Regions from separate parts of the Colwellia sp. MB02u-9 genome, predicted to be linked through region 2. Evidence: predicted binding sites of a transcription regulator. Region 2 holds the regulator's gene; each other region holds the start of a gene.
What was found. Region 2 encodes sigma-54, which starts transcription at its own class of promoters, with help from an activator protein. Its sites were predicted from a motif close to GTTGGCACGNNNNTNGNNT; they were not measured.

Region 1: the regulator sigma-54 is predicted to act here: its motif matches at 1,705-1,723, upstream of cynS (cyanase).
Region 3: the regulator sigma-54 is predicted to act here: its motif matches at 1,543-1,561, upstream of xdp1 (exosortase-dependent surface protein XDP1).

The regions. Positions count from the first base shown of each region.
Region 1 is NZ_JACGVF010000096.1:97,694-100,983, reverse strand. Features, by position in the region: gene H4J65_RS12820 (sigma-54-dependent Fis family transcriptional regulator) at 1-1,531, opposite strand, end outside; gene cynS (cyanase) at 1,870-2,310, shown strand; gene H4J65_RS12810 (formate/nitrite transporter family protein) at 2,489-3,290, shown strand, end outside.
Region 2 is NZ_JACGVF010000100.1:205,452-208,741, forward strand. Features, by position in the region: gene lptB (LPS export ABC transporter ATP-binding protein) at 1-414, shown strand, start outside; gene H4J65_RS17080 (RNA polymerase factor sigma-54) at 466-1,971, shown strand; gene hpf (ribosome hibernation promoting factor) at 2,008-2,295, shown strand; gene ptsN (PTS IIA-like nitrogen regulatory protein PtsN) at 2,325-2,783, shown strand; gene rapZ (RNase adapter RapZ) at 2,790-3,290, shown strand, end outside.
Region 3 is NZ_JACGVF010000094.1:377,087-380,376, forward strand. Features, by position in the region: gene H4J65_RS10255 (ABC transporter ATP-binding protein) at 1-578, opposite strand, end outside; gene H4J65_RS10260 (hypothetical protein) at 575-1,390, opposite strand; gene xdp1 (exosortase-dependent surface protein XDP1) at 1,624-2,427, shown strand; gene H4J65_RS10270 (tetratricopeptide repeat protein) at 2,555-3,290, shown strand, end outside.

The DNA of each region.
Region 1 (3,290 bases), on a different contig from region 2:
GCATTTGCGAAACTGACACTTGTGGTTTAGGTCGATTAAAGTTTAAACACACTTTATCAATAAAATGTGTTACTAAAAGCGGAATATCATCGCTACGCTCTCGTAATGCCGGTGAATGAATAGGAAATACATTGAGCCTAAAATATAAGTCTTCTCTAAATTTATTCTGCTGAACCAAGGTCTTTAATTTTTGATTAGTGGCTGAAATAACTCTGACATCAACATGTCTGGTTTTCGACTCTCCTACCCGCTCAAACTGCTGCTCTTGTAATACCCGCAGTAATTTCCCTTGCAGTTGTAAGGGAATCTCACCGACTTCATCTAAAAAAATAGTCGCGCCATCCGCCAGTTCAAAGCGTCCAACTCGGTCTGATATTGCGCCTGAAAAAGCGCCTTTTACATGACCAAAAAATTCACTTTCAAATAAGTCTGCCGGAATTGCCGCGCAATTAACTCTAATTAATGGCCGGGCTTTTCGTTCACTGACTTCATGAATCGCCCTCGCAATTAACTCTTTACCTGTACCTGATTCGCCAGTAATGATGACATTCGCATTAGTAGCTGCCACTAATTCTATTTGATTAACCATATGCTGCACCTGCATACTCTGACCAATGATCTGGTGATGATTAAAATCTGCATTTAATTCTTCAAGCAAATACGCATTATCCATTTCAAGGCGCTCTTTTAGTGTATCTACCTCTTTTAAAGCGTTTAACAATTTAGCTTGAATAGACTTTCTTTGTGTTATGTCTCGAAAAATAACTACGGCGCCGATTAATAAACCATTTTCAGTTACTGGGGTACTTTTATATTCTACCGCCACTGGCATACCACTTTTTGACCAGAACACTTCGTCATCAACACTGTGTACTTCTCCATCTTTAAAAGCAGCATAAATTGGGCATTTGTAAGCGTGGTAATGCTCGCCATTGGCATGCGAGTGATGAATCACGTCATGAATACTTTTCCCAACAAGTTCTGCTTTCCCCCAGCCTAATATTTGCTCGGCCGCTGCATTTACAAAGGTGGTATTCCCGTCAACATCTACGCCATATATGCCATCACCTACCGCACTGAGTAACAATTGATTTTGTCGCTCAATTTCTTCAAATACACTTTCGTTGGCATTCCAATGGACAATACCCGCTTTATATTTAGCTTGCGCTGTTGCTTGGTGGTAACGGGCATAAGTCACTTTGGCACTTTGACAAGAGAACAAAAGCTTATTATCTAAAGCGCTAGCCGTAATATCTAAATATATTTTTTCATTATTGATGGTGAGAAATAGATCGTTTGTCCACGCTTCGCCCTGCGCTAATATTTGTTGAGTAAAGTGAATTAACTTATCTAAACAGCCAGTAAAAAACTGCGTTACGCTAACCTTTGTTAACGTATTATTTTCTAACTCGACGTCGCTTTTGATAGCAAATAATACTGCAGCTTTGTGGTTTAACTGCAAAATTTTATTATTAAAAGGATCAATATATAACAGTGCGTTAGGTGCATTTAAAAATAAGTTCGCTTGCATAAAACATTCCTGATGACTTATCAACTAACCCCACCATTCAATTTCTAAGCCAAGCAACGATATTTCGTGACAAACAGCACGAAATATCGTTTATCACGAAAAACCGTTGCCTTGCACAGACCAGTAAAATAATTAATATAAATAAAAATCAGTGGTTTAATTAAATTTTAGCTATTGGCATAGTTTTCGCAATTGTTAATGTCAGTAGATAACAAGGTTAGTCGTTTGATGGTTAAATCAACGCGTAATTTAAGGTGCTTGCACTGTATTGAAAATAACGCACCAAGATTAAACAGCTAACTTAATCAAATAATATTTTTATATCTTAAGGAAGTCACATGAATAAGCTCGATGTAACTGAAGCAATATTTGCAATCAAAAATGAAAAAGAACTTAGTTGGCAGAATATTGCAGACGCTGTGGGTATGTCTATCGTTTGGACAACCTCCGCCTGTTTAGGCATGAACAGTTGGCCTGAAGTTGAAGCTGATAAAATCATTGAATTTTTAGCCTTACCTAAAGAAACAAAGCAAGCCCTAATGGCCTACCCAACCAAAGAGTGGGATAAGTCAGTACCACAAGATCCATTAATTTATCGTATCTACGAAGTGGTAGGCGTCTATGGCGATACCCTTAAAGAGGTTATTCAAGAAAAGTTTGGTGACGGCATCATGAGTGCTATCGACTTTTCTATGGAAGTAGAAAAAGAAGAAAATCCAAAAGGCGATAGAGTCATTTTAACCTTGAATGGTAAATTTTTACCCTATAAATCATGGTGATCTTATTTGGTGCGCCAAGCTAATTAAAGTTGTGCAACGCTGGCAAATAAAGCAAAAAAAACCAAATGAAAAATTATATATTAAATAAAAATCAATACGTTACATGACTGGCATTCAACTTGCTTTGTTAAGTAAACAGTAAAATGAATTAACCTTACTATTAAATAGAGATATAACAATGGCTTATATAGAACCCAGTGAATTTGTAACCAAGATGGTGGACGCAGGTGAACAGAAAGTTTACATGTCTACCAAAGATACTCTTATACGTGCTTTTATGGCCGGCGCTATTTTAGGCCTAGCTGCGATATTTGCGATTACGGTGGCAACTAAAACAGGTAGCCCTATTTTAGGCGCCTGTCTTTTCCCTGTTGGTTTTATCATGCTTTATTTGATGAAGTTTGATCTACTCACTGGTGTATTTACACTGGTACCATTAGCCTTATTAGACAAGCGTCCTGGTGTTACCTTTGGCGGTGTAATGCGTAACTGGGGCTTGGTCTTTCTAGGTAACTTTGGCGGAGCAATGACCACAGCCTTTTTAATGTCCTTTATTTTAACTTATGGTTATTCGGCTGACGGCGGTGCTATTGCAGCTAAAGTAGCAAGTATTGGTGAAGCAAGAACCGTAGGTTACCAAGAACATGGCTTAAGCGGCTGGATCACTATATTCTTCCGCGGCATGTTATGTAATTGGATGGTATCAATGGGTGTGGTTGGTGCGATGATCTCTACTTCTGCTGGTGCTAAAATGGCCGCCATGTGGATGCCCGTAATGTTGTTCTTCTTTATGGGTTTTGAACATTCAATTGTTAACATGTTCTTATTCCCATTCTCAATGATCATGGGGGGTGACTTTACTGTTTATGATTATTTGGTATGGAACGAAATTCCAACGGTACTAGGTAACCTTGCTGGTGGCTTATTATTAGTAGGTTTACCATTATACTTTACACATGTTAAAACATCGCCAAGCAGAA
Region 2 (3,290 bases):
ACACGTAAATCACTTAGTGATGTTGAGCGACAAGAAAAACTTGAACATTTATTAGAAGAGTTCAACATAGGCCATATAAAAGATAACTTAGGCATGAGTTTATCTGGCGGTGAGCGCCGACGAGTTGAAATAGCCCGGGCATTAGCCGCAGATCCTAAATTTATATTACTGGATGAACCCTTTGCCGGTGTTGACCCGATTTCAGTAGGTGATATAAAAAAAATTATCCTACACTTAAAAGATCGTGGCATAGGTATATTGATCACAGATCACAATGTGCGCGAAACACTTGATGTTTGTGAGCATGCCTACATCGTTAGTCATGGCGAACTTATCGCTGAAGGTAATTCAAAGCAAATTCTTGCAAATCAACATGTAAGAGATGTATACCTTGGTGAACAATTCACGCTATAGTGAATAAAACCAATTGAATTAATGAATTTGAATAGGGAAAAGAAAACGTAAATGCGTCCTACTCTGCAACTCCGTATCGGACAACAGTTAACGATGACCCCGCAATTGCAGCAGGCGATCAAACTGTTGCAATTATCAACTTTGGATCTTCAACTAGAGATTCAAGAAGCACTTGAAAGTAATCCTTTGCTTGAAGTTGACGAAACGCACGATAACAATTCAGAAAGTACCCCTGACCATTTAGAAGCAGGATATTCGGTAACGGTAGGCGAAAACTCAGCAGCATCCTCTGATGGCAGCGAAGACTCCACTCCCTCGATAGACGAAATTAGCTCCTCTGAAGGTTTAGCAAAAACAGACATCCCCGAAGAACTCAACAGCGATAGCACATGGGATGATAACTTCAGTGCTGGTGTTAGTAGTGGCGGTGTTGGCCATGCCTCAGAAGATTATACTTATCAAGGTGAAACGAAAGACTCATTACAAGACCATCTAATTTGGCAGATGGAACTAACGCCCTTTACTGACACTGATAGAACCATTGCCATTGCCATTATTGAAGCCATAGATGAAGCCGGTTATTTAACCGTTTCAGCCGAAGAGATCTTAGAGAGTGTCGGTATTGATGGTGTAGAACTTGATGAGATTGAAGTGGTGTTAAAGCGTATTAACGTATTTGACCCCATTGGTGTTGCCGCTCGTTCAATTCCAGAGTGCTTGCGTATTCAGCTCAATCAATTTGCTAAAGATACCCCTTGGTTAGCGGAAAGCAAAATCGCCGTCAGCGAGTATATTGACTTGCTCGGTAATCGTGATTATCGTCAATTGATGCGTAAATTACGCTTGAAAGAAGAGCAATTACGCGAAGTTATTCGCCTAATACAAAGCTTAGATCCCCGTCCAGGTGATAGCGTCATCAAAAGTGAAGAACAATATGTTATCCCAGACGTGTCTGTTGAAAAGAAAAACGGCCGCTGGACAGTAGAGCTCAATCCTGACACTGCCCCTAAACTATCGGTTAATCAGCAATACGCCGCTATGTCTCGTTCAATGAAGTCATCTACTGATAATCAATTTATTCGCTCTAACTTGCAAGAAGCAAAATGGTTTATTAAAAGCTTAGAAAGCCGTAACGAAACACTTTTAAAGGTTTCAAATTGCATTGTGCAACGCCAACAAGGCTTTTTTGAACACGGACCTGAGTCAATGCGCCCTATGGTATTGAACGATATTGCCGAAGCCGTAGATATGCATGAATCAACCATTTCTCGTGTGACCACGCAAAAATATATGCACACACCTAGAGGGATTTTTGAGCTTAAGTACTTTTTTTCTAGCCACGTAAGTACTGAAAACGGCGGCGAATGTTCATCAACGGCTATTCGTGAATTAATTAAAAAGCTAGTGGCTGCCGAAGTACCTGCAAAACCACTCAGCGACAGTAAAATGGCAGATATTTTAGCAGAACAAGGTATACAAGTGGCAAGGCGTACCATTGCCAAATATCGAGAGTCACTTTCTATACCGCCATCAAATCAACGTAAAAGCCTATTGTAGGCAGTTTTATTCAGCCAATAAAGAGGATTGAAATATATGCAAATTAATCTTACTGGACACCATGTCGATGTTACCGATTCATTACGTGATTATGTCAATGGCAAGTTTGAAAAACTAGAGCGTCACTTTGATCATATCAATAATGTACATGTAGTATTAACGGTAGAAAAACAGAATCAGATTGCCGAATCAACGGTGCACTTAAGTGGCACTGAAGTTCATGCTAAGGCACAACATAGTGACATGTATGCATCGATTGATGCATTAATTGACAAGCTAGATCGCCAAATCTTGAAATATAAAGGCAAAATCAACAAACATTAGCGCCATTTCGCTATAGGTCTTAGAAGTTTATGAAGTTGCAAGACATCTTAACCCCGGACTGCACTATTTGTGCAGCACCGGGTGCCAGTAAAAAACGTATATTAGAATATTTAAGTCGCTTGGCCGCCGATAAACTCGACAGCCATGATACTTTTCAGCTCTTAGAAAGCTTAGTTAAGCGTGAAAGATTGGGCTCAACGGGCATAGGTAATGGCATTGCTATACCTCATGGCCGTTTAGAAAATGCTACGCCTACGAAACCTATTGCCGTGGTTATTACCACAGAACAAGCGATTAATTTTGACGCTGTTGATCATCGTCCCGTTGATATTTTTATCGCCTTATTTGTTCCTGAAGAAGAATGCCAGAGCCACTTGAGTACGCTGCAAAGTATCGCAAAAATTTTTCGTAACAAGCAATTTTGCAAGCAAGTGCGTAAATGCCAAAGTAATCAAGAACTGTTTCAGTTAATACAACAAGCGAGTTAAACACGGATGAAATTAATTATTGTAAGTGGCCGTTCAGGCTCAGGGAAAAGTGTTGCACTGCGTGTTTTAGAGGATTTAGGTTATTATTGTGTTGATAATATCCCTGTCAACTTGTTACCCGCACTTACCCATACGGTGATTAATGATTATGAAAATGTTGCCGTAAGTCTCGATGTTCGTAACCTGCCAGCCGATCCTAACGACGTACCCGAAATTATTGAATACCTGCCTAATGCAGTAGAATTGAGCATACTGTATTTAGATGCTGATGATAGTGACCTTATTCGCCGGTTCAGTGAAACGCGACGTTTACATCCGTTGATCAAGCAAAATATTGCGCTAGACCAAGCAATTGCCTTGGAGAAAAAATTACTTGAGCCCATTTCCAGTCGGGCTGACTTATACATCAATACCAGTCAACTAACACCACACCAACTCGCTGACTTAGTTAGAGAGCGAATTCTGGGTAAAACGTCTGGTTCAATGGTGGTTGTGTTTGAATCATTT
Region 3 (3,290 bases), on a different contig from region 2:
CTAAGATCATGAGAGCTTAAAATAAAGTTAACGTCGCTGGCATGCTCACTAACAATAGCGCGTATCTCTCTAGCATTAGCAGGGTCAAGCCCAGCGGTTGCTTCATCTAACATGACAATTTCCGGGCTACCTAATAAGGCTTGCGCTATGGTTGCGCGTTTTCGCATACCGTGCGATAACTCACTTGGTAGGCTAGTTAACGCATCCGACAAACCTACCATGTCTAAAACCCTAGCCGTATCTTTTTTAGCCAACTTGTTGCTCATACCTTGTAAGCGAGCATAAAAGTTTAATTGCATCGCAATCGTAAACCTAGGGTCTAGTTGCGCGTCTTGGGGCAAGGCTGACAAACGCCCAAACAGCGCTGAATTTCCAGGGGCATGTCCTAATATACTAATCTTGCCTGATGATGGCTGAATATAGCCACATAACAAGCTGAACAAAGTGGTTTTACCTGCACCATTAGGGCCTACTAAAGCCACTGGCGCACCTTTTTCTAAGGAAAACTCAACCTTGTTTAGGGCTGTTTTATCTCCATATCGTTTCGTGACTTGTTGAACATCGATAATTAAACTCATAGTGATGCCCTCTTCATCAGGAAATGGCTGGTCATTAATAACAAAGCGGTCTGTATTAAAGGTAATAAATATTGGCTAGTAACCATGTTATTTTGCGATAAAATACTGCTTATTTGCTCACCTGGAAATAGCCAGTTTAGATAAAAAACTTGGCCAAATTGATATTGAATAAAAGCAAGCACCAAGGGGCCTAAAGCAAAAAATAATGTGGCGGCAACTATCGCCAGTCGCGCTGAATTAACCAAGTTATTAAGCAATGACATTAAGGCAATAAACGGCATAACAACGATTAATAATTCTAAAGATAATGTAGCTCCTATCTGTAGGCTGGCCGATAAAAGTGTTATATCTCGCACACTGGCTAATATAGTTGTCGCTATTGAGGTCAGCAATATTAATATCGCTATAATAAGCAGCTGACCTAAATAACGCCCTAATACTAACTCGGCTCGGGTTGTTCTTAGGGTGATAAACCTTAATGTGCCACGATGCTTATCGGAACAAAACTGATCGCTACAAACCAATAAAGCAAAGCTTGGGAAAAAATATACCGCCACCAACCAATAAATAGCGTATTCAGCGACCAGCCAATCTAACAGCGCCGTTAGTCCCAAAGCACCAAACAGTTGCGACGCCATGCTTTCAAATGAAGGCGAAATAACCATTGAAGACGCTGAGCCAACAAAATAATACAAGATAATAAACCAGATTGTGGCAAAGGCTGATAACGCCAATAAGCCACGCTTAGTGGTAAACAAACGTAAAAGTTCAAAAGTAACTAAGCACCAAATTCTCGAGCAACTTATCTTCACATCACACCATAATAACTGTTATTTTTTAATAGATTAAAGTTAAAAGCAGTGAAATGCGAGTCATTAGTATAAATACCTTAAAATATTGTCAGCTTTTTTTACAGTTCAAAAAAAACATAAACATAACTAACTGTAAGTAAAGAACAAAGTATATCGGCCTGCTTTTTGCTTAACGCGTTGTATATGTCGAAAATATTAATATACATTTAATAAAGAATTATAGGAGTAGATTAATGAGGTATTCGTTCACAAGGCTAATGATGGCAGGATTGTTATTACTCTCTGGGCCTGCATTAGCAAGTACCACAACCGCAGGTTTTGGTCACGTAATTGAAACAAGAAGTAACTTTAATCAGTTTGATGTTAACGTCGATGGCGTAACTATTAATGTCTCTGGCTGGTCTGATACCGCTAATTTATCAACCGATCGTAGTCAAGACAGTGCAATTAAACGCGCTGTAGATTTTGATAAATTTAATGGTGGTTGGTCTATGCAAAATCAAGACGAACAACATGGTGGTTACTGCAATACATACAGCCATTCCGCAGATAATTTTGGTACTTGTGGTTATAAAGACTATGACTTCTTTCTATTGTCTTTTTCTGAAGAAGTATCATTAGTCAGTGCAAGCTATAGCTGGATAGCAAAAAGTGCAAGCCAAACCCAAGTCAGTGTAGCAGCGTTAGATAATTCAGTGTTTACTAATTCTAACAGTTTAAATAACAAAACTTGGGCTGGCTTAGCAAGTGGCCATACCCTAAAGTCAGATTATGCTCAAGTCGAAAATGCTAGTGGTTATTACTCAAATTTTCATGGTGATACTCAGGACCAGTATTCAACTATGTGGTTAATTGGCGCATTAAATTCAGTATTTGGTGGTAATGCCGCATGGGAAGGTAATGATGGAATGAAGCTATCTGGTGTTTCTTTCAGCAAATCAGCTAGTGATCCAGCGCAAGTACCTGAGCCTAATACGATAGTCATGTTTTTAATCGCGTTAATCTGCTTAACGCGTTTTGGTAAACGCCGCACTTAATCCTGATCAATAAAAAGGATGGCTTTGGCCATCTTTTTTTCATTTCTGCTCGCGTATTATTTTTACTAAAAATTCTATTATAAAAATTTTCAATATCAACACTACTTTTAAAGAAACCCGAGGTACTATGCGCTATACCGTTTTAATATTGTCAATGATGGTCATTCCTTTTAGTTATGCCAGTAATGCCAGTTATGACTATGAAAAAGCCCACATCGCATTTAATGCCAGTGAAATAGAAGCGGCTTATATACATCTAAAAAATGCTTTAAAAAATACGCCTGATGACTTACCCAGCCAATTATTAATGGCAAAAATACTACTACAACAGCATCATTACACTGACAGCGCGAGCCTATATCAAGAAGCGTTAAGCAATGGTGCCGACATCAATTTAATATTAAATGAGTTAGCTAACGCATTGATGTTATCTAAACAATACCAACAAGTGGTTGCATTAAACGACTTAGGAAAGCTAAATTATAACAACCACTTACAATGGTTATTATTAGCTGCTAATGCCTATAGTGCTCTAGACGAAATAGAAAAAACCAACTTATATTTACAACAAGCCTATGTGATAGCGCCTGATAATATTAGGGTACTACAAAGCCTCTCCACTCATTTTTTAGCGCAAAAAAAACACCTCCAAGCAAATGAAAAAATAACGCACCTGTTATCTTTATTTCCTGAAGATGCAAAAGGTTGGTATTTACAAGGGCAATTACACATAGCCAAATTTGAATATAAACAGGCCTTAGTCGCATTGGAAAAAGCCTATCAGCTTGCGCCATTAGACCCCTTTATTCAGCGTACACTTGCCAATGTATATACCGGTGAAAATCGTATAAATGATGCCTTAA